DNA from 4 places in the Massilia pseudoviolaceinigra genome. Region 4 is predicted to be linked to each of the others. Evidence: predicted binding sites of a transcription regulator. Region 4 holds the regulator's gene; each other region holds the start of a gene.
The links. The regulator sigma-54, encoded in region 4, starts transcription at its own class of promoters, with help from an activator protein. The targets are predictions, from matches to a motif close to TGGCANGNAANCTGCTTT.
Positions count from the first base shown of each region.

Region 1: the regulator sigma-54 is predicted to act here: its motif matches at 2,449-2,466, upstream of RBA40_RS16625 (EDSAP-1 family PEP-CTERM protein).
Region 2: the regulator sigma-54 is predicted to act here: its motif matches at 2,858-2,875, upstream of RBA40_RS13665 (TldD/PmbA family protein).
Region 3: the regulator sigma-54 is predicted to act here: its motif matches at 2,289-2,306, upstream of RBA40_RS15625 (ANTAR domain-containing response regulator).

Region 1 is NZ_JAVCWL010000015.1:157,608-162,879, forward strand. It holds gene RBA40_RS16605 (hypothetical protein) at 1-1, shown strand, start outside; gene RBA40_RS16610 (HPr-rel-A system PqqD family peptide chaperone) at 45-314, shown strand; gene RBA40_RS16615 (HprK-related kinase A) at 311-1,225, shown strand; gene RBA40_RS16620 (nucleotidyltransferase domain-containing protein) at 1,225-2,355, shown strand; gene RBA40_RS16625 (EDSAP-1 family PEP-CTERM protein) at 2,513-3,457, shown strand; gene RBA40_RS16630 (FAD-binding oxidoreductase) at 3,579-5,177, shown strand; gene RBA40_RS16635 (N-acyl amino acid synthase FeeM domain-containing protein) at 5,164-5,272, opposite strand, start outside.
Region 2 is NZ_JAVCWL010000012.1:92,038-97,309, forward strand. It holds gene RBA40_RS13650 (TonB-dependent receptor domain-containing protein) at 1-26, opposite strand, end outside; gene RBA40_RS13655 (S1C family serine protease) at 174-1,712, opposite strand; gene RBA40_RS13660 (class I SAM-dependent methyltransferase) at 1,844-2,641, opposite strand; gene RBA40_RS13665 (TldD/PmbA family protein) at 3,018-4,655, shown strand; gene RBA40_RS13670 (TldD/PmbA family protein) at 4,671-5,272, shown strand, end outside.
Region 3 is NZ_JAVCWL010000014.1:119,410-124,681, forward strand. It holds gene RBA40_RS15615 (MFS transporter) at 1-6, opposite strand, end outside; gene RBA40_RS15620 (CmpA/NrtA family ABC transporter substrate-binding protein) at 425-1,570, opposite strand; gene RBA40_RS15625 (ANTAR domain-containing response regulator) at 1,605-2,276, opposite strand; gene RBA40_RS15630 (SixA phosphatase family protein) at 2,422-2,922, shown strand; gene RBA40_RS15635 (AraC family transcriptional regulator) at 3,117-4,019, opposite strand; gene RBA40_RS15640 (universal stress protein) at 4,480-5,272, opposite strand, start outside.
Region 4 is NZ_JAVCWL010000005.1:65,190-70,461, forward strand. It holds gene lptA (lipopolysaccharide transport periplasmic protein LptA) at 1-402, shown strand, start outside; gene lptB (LPS export ABC transporter ATP-binding protein) at 402-1,157, shown strand; gene RBA40_RS06505 (RNA polymerase factor sigma-54) at 1,160-2,632, shown strand; gene RBA40_RS06510 (hypothetical protein) at 2,655-3,995, opposite strand; gene hpf (ribosome hibernation-promoting factor, HPF/YfiA family) at 4,383-4,748, shown strand; gene RBA40_RS06520 (enoyl-CoA hydratase/isomerase family protein) at 4,848-5,272, shown strand, end outside.

The DNA.
Region 1 (5,272 bases), on a different contig from region 4:
GCCTGCACGGCGATGGCGCCTTGCGCGCCCGCCTTTCCGACCTCATGCCGCACGCTCTTTCCTGGCACGTCCTTCCCGGCCAATCCCTGCGGTACCACAGCTGGGACCAGGAAGCGGTCCTGTTTAACGACCTCAGCGGCGACACCCATCTGCTCGACGCCGACGCGCTGGCGGTGCTGCTGGCCGTGAAGGGCGGTGCGGCCGACCTGGGCGCCCTGCGCCTGGCCCTCGATGCCGGGGACGAGGCCGAACCCGCGCTCCTGGCATTGCTCGAGCAGCTGGCGGGCATTTCCCTGATCGCCGCGCATCCATGACGACCCTGAGCGCGCTCAGCCGCGCCGAACTGGGCCGCCGCCTGCGCGACGGCAGCATCGACCTGCAGACCGGCGCCTTCGTCACCCGCGTGCACAGCCCGTTTGCCAGCGTGGCCGATGGCTTGCACCTGCTGTACGGCGACTATCCCCTGCTGGAAAACAATGGCTTTGCCGACTTCCATGTCGACGTCGCGCCGCCGCCATCGCTGCGGCGCTGGTACAAGCCGCTGGCGCGCTTCGTCTACGATGGCATGGTGCCCTTCCTGCCGCTGCCGGCCGCGCAAGCGTTTCCCATGTTCGAATGGGGCATGAACTGGTGCGTGTCGAGCCGCGCCCACGGCTACCTGATCTTGCACGCGGCCGTGGTCGAAAAGCATGGGCGCGCCGCCATCCTGCCGGCCCCGCCCGGCTCCGGCAAGAGCACCCTGTGCGCGGCCCTGGTCAGCCGCGGCTGGCGCCTGCTGTCGGACGAACTGGCGCTGGTGCGGCCCGACGACGGTTTGCTGGCACCGCTGCCGCGCCCGATCAGCCTGAAAAACGCCTCGATCGAGGTGATGCGGCACTACCAGCCGGATGCCGTGATCAGCCGCCCCGTACCCGACACCACCAAGGGCACGGTGGCGCACCTGAAGGCGCCGGCCGACAGCATCGTCCGCGCGGGGGAACTGGCGCGCCCGGGCTGGATCGTGTTTCCGAAATATGCGGCGGGGGCGGCCACCACGCTGCTGGAGGTGCCGGCCGCGCGCGCCTTCATGCGCGTGGCCGAGAACGGCTTTAACTACAGCGTGCTGGGTGCGCGCGGCTTCGCCACCCTGGGCGCTCTGGTCGGGCAGTCGCGCTGCATCGATTTCACCTACAGTGCGCTGGACGAGGCGGTCGCCGTGTTCGAGCAGCTCGCGGGCACGCCGTGATGCCCACCGAAGGGCAAGCCGGCCGCGTTCCCGCGAGCGCCGTACCGCTGCTGCTGCAACTGCTGCGCCAGCCCGCGCGCGGCGCCACCCTGACACTGGCCGAGTGGGACTTGCTGCTGCGCCAGGCCGCCAGCGCGCGCCTGGAAGCGAGCCTGCACGGCTTGCTGGACGAACACGGCGCGGCCGGCGCGATTCCTCCCCAGGCCAGGCGCCACCTCGACTGGGCCGGGGTGCATGCCGAACGCCACGCGAACGCGGTGCGCTTCGAAGTGGCGCAGATCGGCGCGGCGCTGGCTGCCACCGGCGTGCCGCTGATCCTGCTCAAGGGCGGCGCCTACGCCATGGCGCGCCTGGCGGCGGCGCGCGGACGGCTGTTTTCCGACATCGATATCCTGGTGCCCAAGGCCCAGCTGGCCCAGGTCGAAGCGGCGCTGATGCTGCACGGCTGGACCACGGTGGCGCAGGATGCCTACGACCAGCGCTATTACCGCACCTGGATGCACGAATTGCCGCCGATGAAGCATGCGCGGCGCGCCAGCGTAATCGATGTGCACCACGCGATCCTGCCGGAAACGGCGCGCCTGCGGCCCGACCCGGCCAGGCTGCGCGCCGCCGCCGTGGCCCTGGCGCCGGAAGGGAAAGCCGTACCGGGTCAGGCGCCAGTGCAGGTGCTGGCTCCGGCCGACATGGTGCTGCACAGCGCCGTACACCTGTTCTACGACGGCGAATTCGACCACGGCCTGCGCGACCTGCTCGACCTGCACCGCCTGCTCATGGGCCTGGGCGCCACGCCCGGATTCTGGGAAACGCTGCCGGCGCGCGCCGCCGAACTGGAACTGGGCCGTCCCCTGTTCTATGCCCTGCGCTACTGTGCGCGTCTGCTGCACACGCCGGTGCCGGAATCGGCCCTGGCCGCCGCGCGCCCGGCCGGACCCGGCGCGCCGCTGCTGGCCCTGATGGACAGCCTGTTCCTGCGCGCCCTGCTGCCGAACCACCCCAGCTGCGGCGACCGCTGGAGCGCCGGCGCGCGCTTTTTGCTGTATATCCGTGGAAACTGGCTGCGCATGCCACCGATATTATTAGCAAGACATCTGTTTCATAAGGCTTTTATTTCTCCACGTAAAGATTGATGCGCGTTCGATATGTCGGTTTTCCTTACACCCCCTCATGCAGCGGCCATAAAATAGTTGTTAAGTCTTTGATTTAAAACAAAGATCATTATCTGGCACGAGTCCTGCTTACACAGAGGCACGTAGGAACAACAAACATAATCCGGGAGAAGTACATATGAAACTGACAAAATACCTCGCTGCAGCAGCCGTTTCCGCAGCGTTCGTCGTCGCCCCAGTATCGGCAGCGACCATGGGCATGGCCGACCTGGCCATCACCGGCCTGATCATCCTGAACGCGAACAACGCGCCAGTGACCAACGGCATCGTGATCCAGAACGAAAACCGCACCGGTACCGCGAATTCGAACTTCAACAATGCGCAAGGTACCGGCGCCGGCCTGGGCAACATTTTCAGCACCACCATCGGTGGCACGGTCGACGTCAAGAACCGTTGCGCGGGTCCTTCCTGCGCTGCTATGCCAGCAGGTAACTACCCGGGCGGCATGGAAAACAACTTCACGGCCCACATTCCTGCACCGAACGGCAACTACGCCATGGGTGACATGTACATCGCCGGCACCGCGCTGGGCGTGACGGGCGCCAACGGCCTGACCCGTGCCGATTCGTCCGTGATGTCGCCAGGTAACGCCGGCAGCGCGAACGCGACCATCGCCAACTCCGCGACCGCGGTGACCACCTTCACGGCCGGCAATACACTGCAAGCGAAATTCGCGCTCGGCTACAACGCCTATCTGGCCGCGTTCGTCAATGCGATCAATGGCGTGAGCGGTTCCTCGCTGGGCACGATCAGCTGGACGCTGTCGCTGCAGGAAGTGATCGGCAATGTATCGACCACGATCATGAACTGGAGCCCGGCCGAGATCAACGACGGCGTGACCTCGAGCGACATTTCGCAAAACTCGATCAAGGAAAGCTCGGGCACGATCCTGTCGAACCTGGTGACCCTGACCGGCGGCCGTACCTACAAGCTGACCATCAACCAGGCATCGAACTCGATCGCTTCGGAAGTTGTTGCCGTGCCTGAACCAGGCAGCATGGTCCTGATCGGCCTGGGCCTGCTGGCCCTGGGTGCCGCTTCGCGCCGCAAGGCTGCCAAGTAAGACCGATGCGCGCGCCGGGCTGGCCAGGCCGGTGCGCGCAGTGTGTCGATGAACGACCCGGGCGCGTCAAGCGCCCGGGTCGTTTGCATTTCGGCAGGTGCTTTTAAGCGATAATAGAACCATGGCCTACACCCAGAGCGAGCACCCGAGCAATAACATCACCGGCCGCGCGACCGATGTGCGCGGCCAGGTGCGCCCGGCCAGCGTGCGCGCCGTGATCAAGCTGGTGCGCGCTGCGCGCGAAAACGGCACGCCCCTGTATCCGTTCTCGACGGGCCTCAATTTCGGTTACGGCGGCAAGTCGCCGACCATGGCCGGCAGCCTGCTGGTCGACCTCGGCGCGCTCAACTCGATCCGCATGACGGTCGACAAGCGCAACGGCCGGGTGCTGCCGGTGGCCGTGATCGGGCCGGGCGTCACGCAGGGCGCGCTATACGACTTCCTCGAAGAGCACCACCCGAACCTGACCTTCAACGTCACCGGTTCGGCGCGCGCCACCAGCATCATCGGCAATGCGCTCGACCGCGGGGTCGGCTATTTCGGACCGCGCAAGGAAGACCTGTTCGGGCTGGCCGTGGTGTGCGGCAACGGCAAGCTGCTGCGCACCGGGTTCCGGCGCCTGAAGCGCTCGCCGCTGGGCACCAGCAATCCTTACGGGCTGGGGCCGATGCTCGACGGGCTTTTCTTCCAGAGTAATTTCGGCATCGTCGTCAGCGCCTGCTTTCGCCTCGTGCCCAAGCGTCCCAGGCAGGTGGCGCTGTCGCTGTCGCTGCGGCGCGAAGAGGATTTGCCGGCCTTTATCGACGAACTGGCCAATTGCAAGCGCGAAGGCTTGATCGAATCGGTCACCCACATCGCCAACCGCGCGCGCACCCACGCCACCCTGGCCTACGGGGTGACGCGCTACCTGGAACAGGAATGCGCGTACACGCCCGAGCGCGCCTTTGGCGAAGCGGAAAGCGTGATGGACCTGATCGCCCCGGGCGAATGGGCCAGCCTGGGCGCCATCACGGGGACCCGCGCCCAGGTCAAGGCCAACCTGGCCGAGATCCGCAAACGCATGAAGGGCCTGGCGCAGGTGCGCCCGATCACCCACCAGCTGCTCGACACCGCCTATGCGGTGGCGCACAAGCTGCGCTTCATTCCGGTCGCGCGCGCGAACGCGGCCGCGATCTCGGCCATCCGCCCCCTGCACACGCTGGCGCTGGGAGTGCCGACCGACGCGGCGATCGATAATTTACTGTGGAAATTCGGGCGCACCGACCTGAACGCGGCCCAGCTCGACCAGTCGAACTGCGGTTTGCTGTTCATTAACCCGGCGCTGCCGCTGGACGGGGCCTTCGTGGCCAAGTTCATCGATGAAATGAAAAAGACGGCGGCGCGCCATTATCACGACACCCTGTACATCACCATCAATATCGAAACCCCGACCTCGCTGGTGGCGGTGATCAACCTGCTGTTCGACCGCAGCAACCTGGAAGGGGTCAAGCGCGCCCATTTCTGCGCCGACCGCATGCTCGACAAGATCCACGCGATGGGACTGGAAGTGTACCGGGCGCGCGCCGACATGATGGCCGCCATCGTGCGGCGCGACCCGCACTACTGGGCCCTCATCCATTCGCTCAAGACCCGGCTCGACCCGGACGGCATCATCGCGCCGGGGCGCTACGATGCCCAGCCGGCCGCGCCAAGTCCCAGGCCGCCTCCTAGCCGAGCTTGATCAGGCGGTTGGCGATGCCCTCTTCCTCGCGCGGCGAGAAAAAATACGGATACAGCGAGCGTTCGGTGCCGGGATTGCTGCTGGTGCCGCCCAGG
Region 2 (5,272 bases), on a different contig from region 4:
GCCGGCATCGGGGTCGAAGTGATCATGGTGGTCCAGGTCGGAGAGTATCAGGCTGGCTCTCGGACCTGGCGACGCGGATGCGTCGGGAAGGAACACTTGCTGGCGGGTGTCAAATGATAACAAGAATCATTATCATTTGCAATGTATCCCCACCTGGCAGGTTTGACGGGTGCTTACTTGCGGTTCCAGACATCCATCATGTCCTGGCTGCCCTGCAGGCGGATGCCGTTATCGGACAGGATGCCTTCGGTGGCGTCGATCATGTCCTTGCGCCGCACGACGATGGTTTCGCCGCCGCGCTGGTCGAAGTGCAGCACGATCAGCTCATCCTTCGAGTCGCGCAGCAGCTGCACCATGTGGGCCAGGCTGCGCACGGGGACCTTGTTGACCGAGTAGATCACCGAGCCGAAACGGTTGGAGTAGCCGGCCACCGATTTGTGCGGGAAGAAGGGCGAGCTGACCACAACCAGTTCCTGGCGCTCAGGCGTCGGCGGCTCGCCGCGGCGCGTCACCAGCGGGTTGGCCATGTAGCTGGCCGCCGCCATGTTGGTAACGTTCGAGTTGAGGAAGGCGAGGAAATCGGTGCTGGCGCGCGAGAACACGATCGGCCCGTAAATGAAGTACGACGGGTAGCCGTTGTTCAGGTCGGGAATGAGCAGCTTGCGCCCGCCCACGGCCGGCACCTTGACGTTCAGGCTCTTGCCGGCGCGGACAATCGTCAGCGGCACCGCGCCATCTTTCGTGACCTGCTGCACGCGGTACTGGAAGCGCACGCGCAGATTGGTGCCCAGCTTGACCATGCCCTGGTTGTCGATCGGCGAATCGCCGATATGGGTGATCACGTCCCATTCCTTGAGCGGATAGGCGGCGTCGTTCTGGTTGGGGCGCTGCACCACGGCGCCGGAGACGTCCTTGCCGAGCTTGAGGAACTCGCGCAGGACCGGGTTTTCCAGCGTCTGCACTTCGTCCGTCAGGGATGGCTTGCCGTCGTATTTGCCGTCGGCGACGTCGCGCAGGAACAGATCCACTTCTTCGTTGGGGATGATGTAGCCGATGTTCTGCGTGTTGGCGGCGCCGCCGAAGGCCAGGCCTACCATCTTGTCGTTGGCGATGGCCGGGCCGCCGCTGTTGCCCGGGTTGATGGCGGCATCGATCTGGATGCGCAGGCCGGTGGTGCCCATGCTGTAGTTGGCGAATTCGATGCGCGAGACGATCCCCTTGGTGATCGACAGCGAGGTGCCACCGGTAGGGTAGCCATAGGCGAACACCTGGTCGCGCACATCCGGCAGCACGCTGGCGCGCGACACCGGCGCGTGGGTGTCGAAGAACGATTCGTCGTCGAGCTTGAGGATGGCCAGGTCGATCCCGCGCGCGACCGCCACCACCGTGGCCGATACCTTGCCGCCGGCCTGGCTGGCCTGCACCTGGACCTGGCTGGCATAGCCGACCACGTGGGCGTTGGTAAGAATGCGCTTGCCTTCGATGACCACGCCGGAGCCGGTCACCTCCTGCGGCGAGGCTTTGGTCCATGGCTTGTACGGGTCGGGACGGCGCAGCGTGGCAAACACCTTGACGACCGAGTTTTCGAGATTGGCGGGAATGGCGGCCACCGGCGCGGCCGGCGACGCGCTGCTGGTGGCGTCTTGTGCGGAATGGGCCAGCAGGCTTGCCGCGGCAAGAACGGCGGCAACGGCGATACGCGATATGTTCATTGGGTAATTTCTTGTTGGAGGAAGGAGCGACGAGCGTTAATCATACACGCGCATGGCGCGCCGCTCCAGCGTCCCGCCTGTGCGGAACAGGCAGACAAGAAAACGGCCCCTTGCGGAGCCGTCATCACCTGTTAAGGCTTTACGAACTTGAGCGTCATGCGGTCGCTCTCGCCGATCGCCAGGTACTTCTCGCGATCGACATCCTTATTGGCCAGTACCGGCGGCAGGGCCCACACGCCCTTGTTGTGGTCAGCCTTGTCCCTGGGGTTGGCATTCACTTCCGATTTGCCGGCGAGCTTGAAGCCGACGCTTTCGGCCATCTTGATCACGTACGCTTCCTGCACGTAGCCGGTATCGGCTTTCGGCTCCTTGCCGGCCGGGGCACGGTGTTCCACCACGCCGAACACGCCGCCCGATTTCAGGCTGTCGTGGACCTTCTTGAACACTTCCTTGACCTTGTCGTCGCCATTGCCCATCCAGTTGTGGAGGTTGCGGAAGGTGACCACCAGGTCGGCGCTGCCCGGCTTGGCGAAGTCGTACGTGGTCGGTACTTCGAATACGCCGCGCTGGACCTTGTCGAACATGGCCGGCTTCGATTCAAGCTTCTTGGTCAGGTTGGCCGCGTACTTGCGCGCGCCTTCCTTGGCCGACGTCGGCGACTCGCCGGCGACGATCAGCTTGCCCTTTTCGCGCAGGTAAGGCGCCAGGATTTCGGTGTACCAGCCGCCGCCCGGCGACAGTTCGACCACCGTCATGGTCGGCTTGATGCCGAAGAAGGTCAGCGTTTCGTATGGATGGCGTGCGGCGTCGCGTGCGACGTTGGCGGGCGTGCGCTCGGTATTGGCGATGGCTGCCTTGAGTGCATCATCGGCATGGGCTGCGCCGGTCATGCCAGCGGCCAGCATGGTGGCCAGGATCAGTTGTTTCATGTGTTTTCGTCTCCGGTATTGGTATGTACTACGGGGATAAGCTACGGCAGGCGATGTGATATCGCCGACAAGCGCGATGATCGAGTATGCACGCTTGAAGGTCAAGCCGAATCTCATATGTACATACTGTCCGCCACAGCGTGCGGACACTGCTTCGGACAGCGCGGACGCCGTCCGCCGGACACTCCCTGATTCCCGAATCAAGGACTTAGCCAGTGGCACAATCTTTGCGTATTCTTTTGGCCATTTTGCTGGTAAGGTTCTTTCTGATTTTCGTTCAGGCCAGTATTCGGCATGGTTCAGGTGAGCTGCAAAACAAAGCGCGTTCGCGCAGTCCGGCGGGCCGCTACCTTCGTGGTGAGTGTTAGGAGATACTATGGAACGACGTGCATTTCTCAATATCAGCGGCCTGGCATTGGGCACGATGCTGGTGCCGGTTTTCGGCAACGCCATCGCCGCTGAAGAATTACTCAATCCCCTCGCGGCAAAGTTCAAGAAGACCCTGGCCGACGTGGCCCTGAATGCCGCCACCGGCGCCGGCGCCAGCTATTGCGACGTGCGTATCGGCCGCTACCTGAACCAGTTCATCACCACGCGCGACCTGAATGTCGAAAGCGTGACCAATACCGAATCGGCCGGCGTGGGCGTGCGCGTGCTGTGCAACGGCGCCTACGGCTTTGCCGCCACCTCCGACATGTCGCCCGATGCGGTGGCCGGCGCCGCGCGCCAGGCGGTCGCCATCGCCAAGGCCAACGCCAGGCTGCAATCCGAACCGGTGCGCCTGGCGCCCGTGAAGGGCGTGGGCGAAGTGGCCTGGGCCACCCCGATCAAGAAGGATTGGCGCATGGTCCCCATCAAGGAAAAAGCCGAGCTGCTGATCGCCGCCAACAAGGCCGGCATGGAGGGCGGTGCGAGCTTCATGCAGTCGCTGATGTTCCAGGTGAACCAGCAAAAGTATTTTGCCTCGACCGATGGCTCCTACATCGACCAGGACGTGCACCGCATGTGGATGCCGGTGTTCGCCACCGCCGTCGACAAGGCCACCAACAAATTCCGCTCGCGCCAGGGCTTGTCCACGCCGGTCGGCATGGGCTACGAATACCTCGACGCGCGCCCCGAGGACAAGATCAAGGCCGCCGGCGGCGTATGCACCCTGTACAAGAATTCGTACGACCTGATCGAAGATGCGCGCGCCTGCGGGCGCCAGGCCAAGGAAAAGCTGACCGCCAAGTCGGTCGCGCCGGGCAAATACGACCTGGTGCTCTCGCCCGAGCACATGTACCTGACGATTCACGAATCGGTGGGCCACCCGACCGAACTCGATCGCGTGCTGGGCTACGAGGCCAATTACGCCGGTACCAGCTTCGCCACCCTCGACAAGTGGGAAACCAAGAAATTCAAGTACGGCTCCGAGCGCGTGAACATCGTGGCCGACAAGGTCGAGCCAGGCTCGCTGGGCGCGGTCGGCTACGACGATGAAGGCGTGCCGGGCAAACGCTGGGACATCATCAAGGACGGCATCCTGGTCAACTACCAGGCCACCCGCGACCAGGCCCACATCATCGGCGAGAAGGAGTCGCACGGTTGCTCGTATGCCGACAGCTGGAGCAGCGTGCAGTTCCAGCGCATGCCCAACATTTCGCTGCAGCCGGGTAAAGCCAAGCTCACGCCCGACCAGATGGTCAAGGATGTCAAGAAGGGCATCTACATCGTTGGCGCGGGCTCGTTCTCGATCGACCAGCAGCGCTACAACTTCCAGTTCGGCGGCCAGCTGTTCTATGAAATCAACAACGGCAAGATCGGCGCGCCACTCGAAGACGTGGCCTACCAGTCGAACACCCAGGAATTCTGGAACGCCTGCGGCGCCATCTGCGACGAGAGCGACTGGCGCATGGGCGGCTCCTTTTTCGACGGCAAAGGTCAGCCAAGCCAGGTCAGCACGGTGTCGCACGGGTCGAGCACGGCGCGCTTTACCGGCATCAATGTCATCAACACCGCACGCAAGATCGGCTAAGCCAGGGAACCGCATATGAAAGTTCTGACCCAAGAAGAAAGCAAGCGTATCGTCGACCGCGTCATGTCGCTGACCAAGGCGGATGAATGCACCGTCCGCGTGACGGGCGGGCGCACCGGTAACATCCGCTATGCGCGCAACAACGTCTCGACCGCGGGACTGGTGGACGACGCCTCGCTGGTGGTGCAGGTCGCGTACGGCAAACGCCAGGGCACCGCCAGCATCAACGAATTCGACGACAAGTCGCTCGAAAAAGTCGTGCGCCGTGCCGAGGACCTGGCGCGCCTGGCGCCGGAAAACCCGGAGTTCATGCCGGCCGTCTCGAAGCAGGCGTACAAGGCGTCGCAGACGTTCAGCCGCGCCACCGCCGCCATCGATCCGGAATTCCGCGCGCAGACCGCGGCCTACAGCATCGAGGCAAGCCGCAAGAACAAGCTGGTATGCGCCGGCTTCTTCACCGACAGCCACTCGTTCCAGACCATTGCCAATTCGAACGGCGTGTTCGGGTACCAGGAAAAAACCAACATTGACTTCACCTGCACCGTGCGCACCGAAGACGGGCGCGGGTCGGGCTGGGTCAAGCGTTCCGCCACCGACGTGGCGCGCTTCGATGCGCG
Region 3 (5,272 bases), on a different contig from region 4:
GGCCATTGTTTATCCCGTTAAAAACAAAAAGGCGTCCGGCCAGACCCGGTTGTCAAAAACCAGGTTGGACGGACGCCGTTGTCCTGCCGATCCGTCGTTAGATCAGCGCAAGTTGTTCAGGGGATCGCCATTGATCCGATAGGTACTGTTTAGCAAACGCCGTGCCAGGGTGGGTGCGGGGCGGGATGGGAGGGCTGAAGCAGGAAAAACAGGCGAGCGCTACATTGCGGTGCACAAATGCCCGAAAATGATGCGTGGGAGCGTGCGGCGCCTTTCCCCTGCTTTGTCGTTACGCTGCCGCCCTGTCGTCCCCCCCCCACCCCGTCGTTCCCGCGCCAAGGCGGCACTCGGCGGGAAGTCGTTTCTGGCAATGCCAGGAACGACGGGGGTGGGGGCGGACCAACGACGTGGGGGGAATAGGCCCTTACCCCGGATGAATCCGAAACGACTGCGCATACCCCTGCGGATCGCTGCCATCCCACTCCACGCCGTCGATCAGCGTGGAGCTGCGCATCGGCGACGATGGCACCGAAGTCCCTGTCATTTCCGCTGCGCCGCGGTATAAATCGATCCGGTTGACTGCCTGCGCCTGCCCCAGGTAATCCGGTTCATCCCTGAGCAAGCCCCAGCGCCGCTGCTGCGTCATGAACCACATCCCATCGGACAGATACGGGAAATTCACCTCGCCGTCGCCATGAAAACTCAGCGCCTTTTCATCCATCCACTGGCTGCCGGCGCCATTGTCATACTGCCCCATCAGACGCGCTTCGATGGCTTCCCGGCCCGTATTGAGATACGCCGACCTGGCCAGCACCGTCGCCGTCTGCTCCTTGTTGGCCTTCGAGGCCTCGATCCAGCGGCTGGCATCGAGTACCGCCGCGATCATCGCGCGGCAAGTGCCCGGATCGCTCCCCGCAAACGCCGCCGTCGTTCCCAGCACCTTGCCCGGATGATCGGGCCAGATCCGCTGGCTGGTCACCGCCGTCACCCCAACACCGTCGTCGATGGCGCGCTGGCCCCACGGCTCGCCGGCGCAGAAACCATCGATCATCCCGGCGCGCAGGCTGCCCACCATCTGGGCCGGCGGTACCGTCAGCGCGCGTGCGTGGCGCAGCGGGTCGATCCCGTGCGCCGCCAGCCAGTAATACAGCAGCATTGCGTGATTGCCGGTCGGGAAAGTGTGGGCGAAGGTATAGACGCGCGGTGCCTCCCGCATGCGCCGCGCCAGGCTCGGCCCATCCACTACGCCCTGCTCCGCCAGCGCGCGCGACAGCGTCACGGCCTGGCCGTTGCGGCTCAGGTTCATCAGCACGGCCATCGCCTGCTGCTGGCAGCCGATGCCCAACTGTACCCCGTACATCAGCCCGTACAGCACGTGGGCGGCGTCGAGCGCGCCCGAGCCCAGCTTGTCGCGCACGTTCGCCCACGAGGTTTCGCGGCTGAGCACGATCCTGATGCCATATTGGCGGTCGAAACCGCACTCGGCCGCCATCACCAGCGAGGCGCAGTCGGTCAGCGGCATGAAGCCGATCCTGACCGTGCGCAATTGCTTCACATTTATCTCTGCCATACAACTCCTTGCTTTCCTGTAGCTACGCGGCGGCTCAACCGAGCAGATCCTCGACATCGAGGATGCGCTGGGCAATCTCCGCCAGCTTCAGATTCTTGTTCATCGCCATGCTGCGCAGTTTCTGGTACGCCTGGTCTTCGGTCAGCCGGTGATGGGTCATCAGGATGCCCTTGGCGCGGTCGATCACCTTGCGTTCGGCCAGCTTGTGACGCGTCTCGCTCAGCTCGGCCAGCAGCTTCTGCTCCTGGCGGAAGCGCGCCAGCGCCACGTTCAGCACCGGTTTGATGCGCTCGGACTGCAGGCCCGCCACGATGTAGGCCGACACGCCCGCAGCCATGGCCGCGTCCATGCTGGTGGTGGTGTCGTCCTCGGTGAACAGCACAATCGGGCGGCGCTCGTCGCGGGTGGCGATGACGATGTGTTCGAGCACGTCGCGCGCATCCGATTCGGCATCGATGATGATCATGTCGGGTTGAAGTTGAGCGATCCTTTCGGGCAAGTAGATATCGGCGGGCAGCGACGCGACGATGTCGTAGCCCGATTCGAGCAGGCCGATGCGTAGCGCGTTGCCGCGCCTGACCTGGACGGCCAGGGCGGCGTCGTGCTCGCCGCCTTCCGGCACGATCGTATTGACGACGACAATGCGCAGCTTGCGTGGGGGATGCGCGGGGCTTTTGGACATATTGTTGGTTGAGAGTGTGGCCATGTTCTTACAAGACAAGCAAGATATGCGCCAACACGAGAGTCTGCTAGAAGGGCGGCGCGAACCGCATGGTGGAGCGGGAACAGTTGCGCTTCCTCGCCAGGCTGGGATACATTGCTGTTTTTATATCTGAAAGCCGACCATGCGCATGCGCTCTTCCCTTCTTGGCGGCCTGTTCCTGGCCGCCGCCTTGCTGGCGCCCGGACTGGCCGCAGCCGACCCGACCATCATCTATCTGGTGCGGCATGGCGAAAAGGCAGCAGTGGAGAAAGATCCGGAGCTGACCACCCAGGGCAAGGCGCGCGCACGCAATATCGCCGCCATCCTCAAGTCGACCGGCATCGCGCATGTTTACAGCAGCACGGCGCAGCGTACACGCCAGACCGCCCAGCCGCTCGCCACCGACTTGGGATTACAGGTGCAGGTGTACGATCCCGCGCAAAGCGCCAACCTGGTCGCGCAGGTCAAGGCGGCGGGCGGTACGGCCTTGGTGGTGGGCCATTCCAATACCGTGCCCGAACTGGTGCGCTTGTTCGGCGGCAAGCCAGGTAGCGATATCGGGGATGATGAATTCGACCGGCTATATCAGCTCATCGTCGACAAGGATGGCAGCGTGACGACGGTATTGCTGCATTCCGTGGCGCCTTGACGAATTGTACGACGCTGCCGTTAGCGGATACGAGCATGACCGCGTGTTCCGGGTGGCGCTTTCGACGTCGCGCGGCTGCGACAGCCAGCGGGATGCGCCTTGCACCGGTACCGCCGCCACCAACCCGCTTATTTGCCAATACTTGAGCAGTCCGAGAGCTTGAGCGGGATGACCAGCTTCTTCTGCCGTTCCGGTTAATGCGCGCTAACGTAGCCGGGCGGCTCGCTCGGCGCCTGGCTCAGGAGCGTTTTCATCATCGCCGCCTCCTGCACCGGACTGCGGCCGAAAAAGCGCTTGAATTCGCGGCTGAACTGCGAACTGCTTTCATAGCCGACCCGGTTCGAGGCGGACGAGGCGCTCATGCCCTCCTGCACCATCAACAGCCTTGCCTTGTGCAGGCGCGTGCTCTTGAGATACTGGATCGGCGAGGTTTGCGTCACCGCCTTGAAATTGGCGTGGAAGGCCGCCACGCTCATGCCTGCCTCATGCGCCAGTGTCGGCACATCCAGCTCGCCGCTGAAACCCGCATGGATGCGGCGCAGCGCCTTGCCGATCTTGCCGAACTGGCTGTGCTGGGTCAGGGCCGCACGCACGGCGCCGCCCTGCTCCCCAGTCAGCACGCGATACAGAATTTCGCGCAGGATGCCCGGCCCCAGTACGCGCGCTTCCACCGGGCACAACAGCACTTCGAGCAGGCGCAGCACGGCGTCACCCATGGCGTCGTCCATCGCGGTCGAGCACATGCTGACCGGCGTGCTGTGGGCTGACGGCGCGGGGCCGAGCGCCAGCGCGAGCTCGGCGGCAACTGCGAGGTCGATGTGCATCTTGAGCGCCAGCAACGGCTCGGCTTCGCTGGCGTCGGTCTCGCTCTCGAAAGGCAACGGTACCGACAGCACCAGAAACTGCTGGGCATCGTAAATGAAACTCTGCTCGCCCAGATACCCCCGCTTGCGTCCCTGGCAGACGATCACGATGCACGGCTCGTACAGCACCGGCACGCGCGCCATCGCCCGGTTCGCGCGCATGAAGCGCACGTCGTCGAGCGCGGACGCGGTGTAGCCCTCGGATGGCGCCAGCCTGCCCAGCAAGGCGATCATGCGGTCTTGTCTGCTCGGCGGTATTGGCATCGGCTCCTCTGTGACGGGTTCTGCAGCCACCAGTGTAAGCCGCAAAACGCCGGTGCGCCAAGATCCAATCCTCGCGCAGGCTTGCCTGATTCTCTTGCGAGGCCGCCAGGGCGCATGCCGATGCAGCAAATTGGTGCATGCCCCACTGCCCGCGCGCTGCGTGCTGCCGTCCCCTGCTGGCCGGCACCGATGGCGACGCATCCATGATGGCACCGACATCGCCAGCGGCAGCGACACCACGGGTGCCGCACGTCTCGCGCACGCCTGCCGCCCCGCGCCAGCGCGGCACGCACTGCCTCGCCCGCCCGCGCTGTTGGCAAGCCCGCGACGGCGTAGGCGTGAGCCCGGCCCCATGCCTCCCACCTTGAATGCACCTGCCACCGCTAATCGCGATGTCCGGATGCGTGCTCCTGCTTCCTGGCGCCCGCGTCTAGTGGGCCATCCAGAGCGGCAATGTCGACGACCGGAGCAAGGTCCTGGTCGCGCCGCCAAGCAAGACTTCGCGAAAGCGCGAGCGGCCGTAAGCGCCCATCACGATCAGGTCGGCGCCCGCCTCGCCCGCCGCCGCCAGCAGCGCCCGCCCCGGGTCCGCGTGACTGTCGACTTCACGCACGTTGACCCGGATGGCGTGCCGCGCCAGATACAAGGCAAGGTCGGCGCCCGGTGTCGCACCGTGCAGGTCGCCCTGCGCCCGCGCATCGGCTACCACAATGTCGACCTGGCGCGCGCGTTGCATCAGCGGAATCGCACTGGCGATCGCACGGCTGGCCGGGGCGCTGCCGTTCCAGCCGACCACAATCCGCTGCCCCAGCGGCGGTCCAACGAACGCGTCCTTCAACCCCGCGGGCACCACCAACACCGGTTTGGCGGAGTTGAGCAGGACGTACTCGGGAAAATCGGCGCGCATGCCCGGCATGGGATGTGCGGCATCGTGCTGCCCGATCACGACCAGATCGCAATAGCGCGCCTGCAGGCTCATACCCAGCCCGATTTCTTCCTCCAGCCGGCGCCGTTCGACCGAGAGCACACCCTGCGCGTTAGCCCGCTGCTCAAAGGCATCGAGCGCGCAGTCGGCCAGACGGCGCAACTCATCCAGCGGGGCCTGCACCGGCGGCAGGCTGGGATCGAGCCCGCTCAGCGCGAGCAGGCGCGGCGGCAGGTTGGTCAGCGCGCTGCCGATCAGATGCGCATTGTGCTCGATGGCCAGCCGGGCCGCGGCGTCA
Region 4 (5,272 bases):
CCGGAAGGCGACATGTTCGTGACGCTGACCGCCAGCCCCGGCAAGGCCGCCACGTTCCGCCAGAAACGCGACGGCGGCCCCGACCTGTGGGTCGAAGGGCAGGCCCAGCGCATCGAATACGATGAACGCAACGACATGATGAAGCTTTTCTCGGGCGCCAAGATCCGCCAGCTGGAAGGCCAGAAGCCGACCAACGAAATCGAGAGCGAATTCATTTCCTACGACAGCCGCAAGGAAGTTTTCCTGGCGCGTAACGACGCCAGCGGCACCAACAAGCCGGGCCAGGGTCGCGGCACCATGATCATCGCGCCGCGCAAGCCGCGCGCCGCACCGGGCACGCCGCCGGGAGCACCAGCACCGGCGCCAGCGCCGGTCACCACGCCAGCGGCGGGAACCCAATGATGGAAGCGAAGAATTGCGGCAGTACGCTGATCGTGCGCGGGCTGCAGAAAAGCTATGGCAAGCGCCTGGTCGTACGCGATGTGTCGCTGCAGGTCGATTGCGGCGAAGTGGTCGGCCTGCTCGGACCCAACGGCGCCGGCAAGACCACCTCGTTCTACATGATCGTCGGCCTGGTGCCGTCGGACGCGGGCACGATCGATATCAGCGGAGTCGATATTTCGAGCCTGCCGATTCACCGCCGCGCCGCGCTCGGCCTGTCGTATCTGCCACAGGAAGCGTCGGTGTTCCGCAAGCTGACGGTGGAAGAAAACATCCGCGCCGTGCTGGAACTGCAGAAGGTCGATGGCAAGGCGCTGACCAAGGCCCAGATCAACGAGCGCCTCGACACCCTGCTGGCCGACCTGCAAATTGAAAAACTGCGCGAGAACCAGGCCATGTCGCTGTCGGGCGGCGAGCGGCGCCGGGTCGAGATCGCGCGCGCGCTGGCGACCAATCCGCGCTTCGTGCTGCTCGACGAACCGTTCGCCGGGGTCGACCCGATTGCGGTCATCGAGATCCAGCGCATCGTGCGCTTCCTCAAGCAGCGCGGCATCGGGGTCCTGATCACCGACCACAACGTGCGCGAAACGCTGGGCATCTGCGACCGTGCCTACATCATCAACCAGGGTGCGGTGCTCGCCTCCGGTCGACCCGACGACATCATCGCCGATGAATCCGTGCGCCGGGTCTACCTGGGCGAACACTTCCGGATGTAGGCATGAAACAGTCCCTTCAACTACGTACCTCACAGCACCTCGCCCTCACGCCCCAGCTGCAGCAGTCGATCCGGCTGCTGCAGTTGTCGACCCTGGAACTGCACCAGGAGCTGGAGCAGCTGCTGAGCGACAATCCGCTGCTCGAACGGCTCGACGACCCGCTCGATCACTCGGTGCGCCTGCTGGGCGATGGCGCCATCAGCAGCACGTCGACCCCGACCGAAGCGGCGCCCGAGCCGGGTGCCCAGGACGCGCCGGCACCAAGCGAAGGCGAGGGCTTCGAAGGCGGCGAGACGGACAGCCCGGCCAGCAGCGACAACGATGGCGAGTGGGGCGACCTCGGTCGCGCCAAGACGTCCGACGACGAGGATTCGCGCCCGCAGCTGGAAGCCTCCGCCACCACCTTGCGCGAGCACCTGATGGAGCAGATGCGCGTGACCGTGCTGGAGGCGCGCGACCGCGCGCTGGTCGAACTGATCGTCGACGCCATCGACGACAACGGCTACCTGACCGAAACGCTGGAAGAAATCCACGAGCGCATGCCGCCCGAGCTGGAGATCGAGATCGAAGAACTGCGCACCGCACTGGCGCTGCTGCAAAGTTTCGATCCGGTTGGGGTGGGGGCGCGCAATGCGTCCGAATGCCTGGCGCTGCAGATCCGGCGCATGCCGGGCGTGGCGCTGGTCACGCGGCGCATGGCGCTGACGATTGTGGAAAACCACCTGACCTGGTTCGCGCAGCGTGAATTCAACAAGCTGAAAAAGGCGCTCGACTGCGACGATGAGGACTTGCGCGAGGCGCAGACCGTGATCCGCCAATGCAATCCGCATCCGGGCGCGGAGTTCGCGTCGGACGTGTCGGACTACGTGGTGCCGGACGTGATCGTGCGCAAGGCGAAAAACGGCTGGTCGGTGATGCTCAATAACGATGTCATGCCGCGCCTGCGCGTGAACAGCATGTACGCCGCGCTGCTCAAGCAAGGCAAGGGTGAAGGGCAGATGGGCGCGCAGCTGCAGGAAGCCAAGTGGCTGATCAAGAACATGCGCCAGCGTTTCGATACCATCTTGCGGGTGGCCGAAGCGATTGTCGAACGCCAGCGCAATTTCTTCTCGCACGGTGCGGTGGCGATGCGCCCGCTGGTGCTGCGTGAGATCGCCGACACGCTCGGCCTGCACGAAAGTACGATCTCGCGCGTGACCACGCAAAAGTACATGATGACGCCGCACGGCATGTTCGAGCTCAAATATTTTTTCGGCAGCCACGTGGCTACCGAAGCGGGCGGCGAAGCGTCATCGACGGCGATCCGCGCGCTGATCGTGCAGCTGACCAGCGCCGAGGATCCCAAGAGCCCTCTGTCGGACAGCAAGATCGCCGACATGCTGGGCGAGCAGGGCATGGTGATCGCGCGCCGCACGGTCGCCAAGTACCGCGAAGCGCTCAAGATTCCGCCGGTCGCCCTGCGCAAGTGCCTCTAGCCTGCCCAGGGCTGCGCGGCGCCTAGAAAAACTCCGGGTGCTCGCGCAGCAGCACCTGCTCGTACTGGTTCACCGCCTTGAACTGTTCCAGCCCCGGCGCCATGCGCCGGCCCGCATCCCAGCTGCGCCAGGCGCGCGGCATGTCGTAGCTCAGGAACAGCGCATCGCCCATATCCTTGTAGGCCCCGGCCAGCGCCGGATTGGCGCGCAACACGCTGGCGTACAGCGGGAGCGCGCCGCGCACGTCGCCCAGCTTGGCGCGCCAATTTGCTTCAAACAGCGCCAGCATGTGCTGCTTGTGTGTGGTGAGCTTGCGCAGTTCCTGCAGCTTGGCGAGCGCCGCCTCCATCTCCGCCTTCCCCTTGGGCCGTATCGCCGCCGCGAACGCGCGCACTTGCGGGTCGGCGTTGAGCAGCACCTTCTGCTCCGGGGTCGGCATTTTCATCTGTTCGCCGCCGACAAACGCCAATTCGGACATGCCGAGCATGGCGTCGAATGCACGCTTGTCGGCGAACGCTTGCGCGATCTCGGTCTCGAAGGCTTGCCTGGCTGCCGCCGTTGGCGGGGCGGCATTCGCCTGCGCCTTGTCGAGCAGCTGATCGAGTTCGTCAGCCGCTGCCGCCCGTGGCTTGTACGGCTTGAGGTCGTAGCTGGCGGGGGCGCTTTGCTTGAGCGCGCTGACCGTGTAGGTGCGCGTCTGGCTGTGGCCGACCTGCTTGTGATGCATCACAAAGCCGGCCGGCACGCGCTTTTCGCTCGCCAGGCGCGCCAGCACCAGCGGGTGGCCGCCGAAACGGTAGCGCATCATGCGCTCGAACTTGGCCGCGTCGCCGGCACCGATGCTGGTGCCGCCGGCCGGAATGCGCGCCAGCGGATTGCCGTCGACCGCCAGCACGGTGGCCCCAGCCTCGGTCGATTCGGACAGCTTGCGCACCGCCGACGCGACCGAGAGCTCATGTTCGTCGAAGACCGGGTCGAACGCCGGCACGTCGACCTTGGCCACGCTTAGCGCCCGGTTCAGCACCGACCGGTTCTTCAGTTCCTGGACGCGAAAGCCGGCTTCGTCGAACAGCGAGTAGTCGACATAGCGACGATTGGCCAGGTCGATCTGGTAGCGGCGCCGCGTTGCCAGGTCGTAGATCGTCGATTCGCTCGCGCTGCTCACCGACAGATAGTGTTCGCCCAGGACCACCTTGTACTGCTTGATCTCGTCCGGCGGCGGGTTGTTGCCGTGCGACGCCACCGCGTATTTGGTGGCCACGCTCAGGTCGAAACTGAGGGCGGCAAAGGCCGGCGCGGCGTTGCACAGGGCGCCGGCCAGGGCCAGGCGCAGCAGGGAGGTAAAGGCGGATCGCTTGAACATATCGGTATTCGGGAAAGGGGCGGGGAAGCGATTGTAGGTGAAGACCGTTGTCTTATATATATTAGTCTACACACCTGCTACTTTCCGATCCTGCCGGTATTACGAGGATATACCGCAGAGAATATACCGGCTATTTCCCCTTGATTCCTGGCTTCTTTGTGCTTACCTTGTGCTATGCCAAATAACTGATACACTTGGTTCTACACGAGAGAAAGTTGCTCGGGTACAAAAATGAAGGAGTTGAATACCATTAAACCCATTAATCGATTGGCAATTTTGCGGGCGTACAGGATCACCTCGTCCGTGCTGTAATAACGCTGTTCCTCTGCGCTGCCATGCGTACGAACGATAGTAACAAGAAGTGCCATTATCATTAGGAGTGTGTGTATGAATCTCACAATCAGTGGACATCATCTTGAAGTAACGCCAGCCATCCGTGAATACGTACAGAGCAAGCTTGAGCGCGTAAGGCGCCATTTCGATCAAGTGATCGATATTGCTGTCATCCTCACCGTCGACAATCTGACGGAAAAAGAAAAACGTCAAAAGGCCGAGATCAACCTGCGCCTGTCGGGCAAAACCGTGTATGTGGAAAGCCTGTCGCACGATCTTTACGCCGCCATCGATACCCTGATCGACAAACTGGATCGTCAGGTCATGAAGTACAAGAGCAAGGTCCAGGACCATAATCACCAGGCCATCAAGCACATGCCTGAAGAGATGCCTGAAGAAGAGACGCCGTCGGCCGCATAAGCAGGCCCCGTCCCTTTCGCCAAAGGGCGCCCGCGTGGCGCCCTTTTTGCATCCATGCGCGCTAAAATAGCGCATTTTTTCCTCTTCTACCGGCCAGCCATGAGCGAATTCGTCCAGACCCGCGTTGCCAACCGTACCGGCATGATTATCCTCGACCGCCCCAAGGCCCTCAATTCGCTGTCGCTGGCGATGGTGCGCGACCTGGCCGAGGTGTTGAGCGCATGGCGTAACGACCCCGCCATCGATGCCGTGGTCATTGGCAGCAGCAGCGAGAAAGCGCTGTGCGCGGGCGGCGATATCCGCTTTTTCCACGACTGCGGCCATGCCACGCCGATGGGCGGCAGCGCGCTGCTGGAAGATTTTTTCACCGAAGAATACGCGCTCAATCACCTGATTCATTTTTACCCCAAGCCGTATATCGCGCTGATGGACGGCGTGGTGATGGGCGGCGGCATGGGCATTGCCCAGGGTGGTCCCGAGTGCCGCATCCGCATCGTCACCGAAAAAACCAAGATGGCCATGCC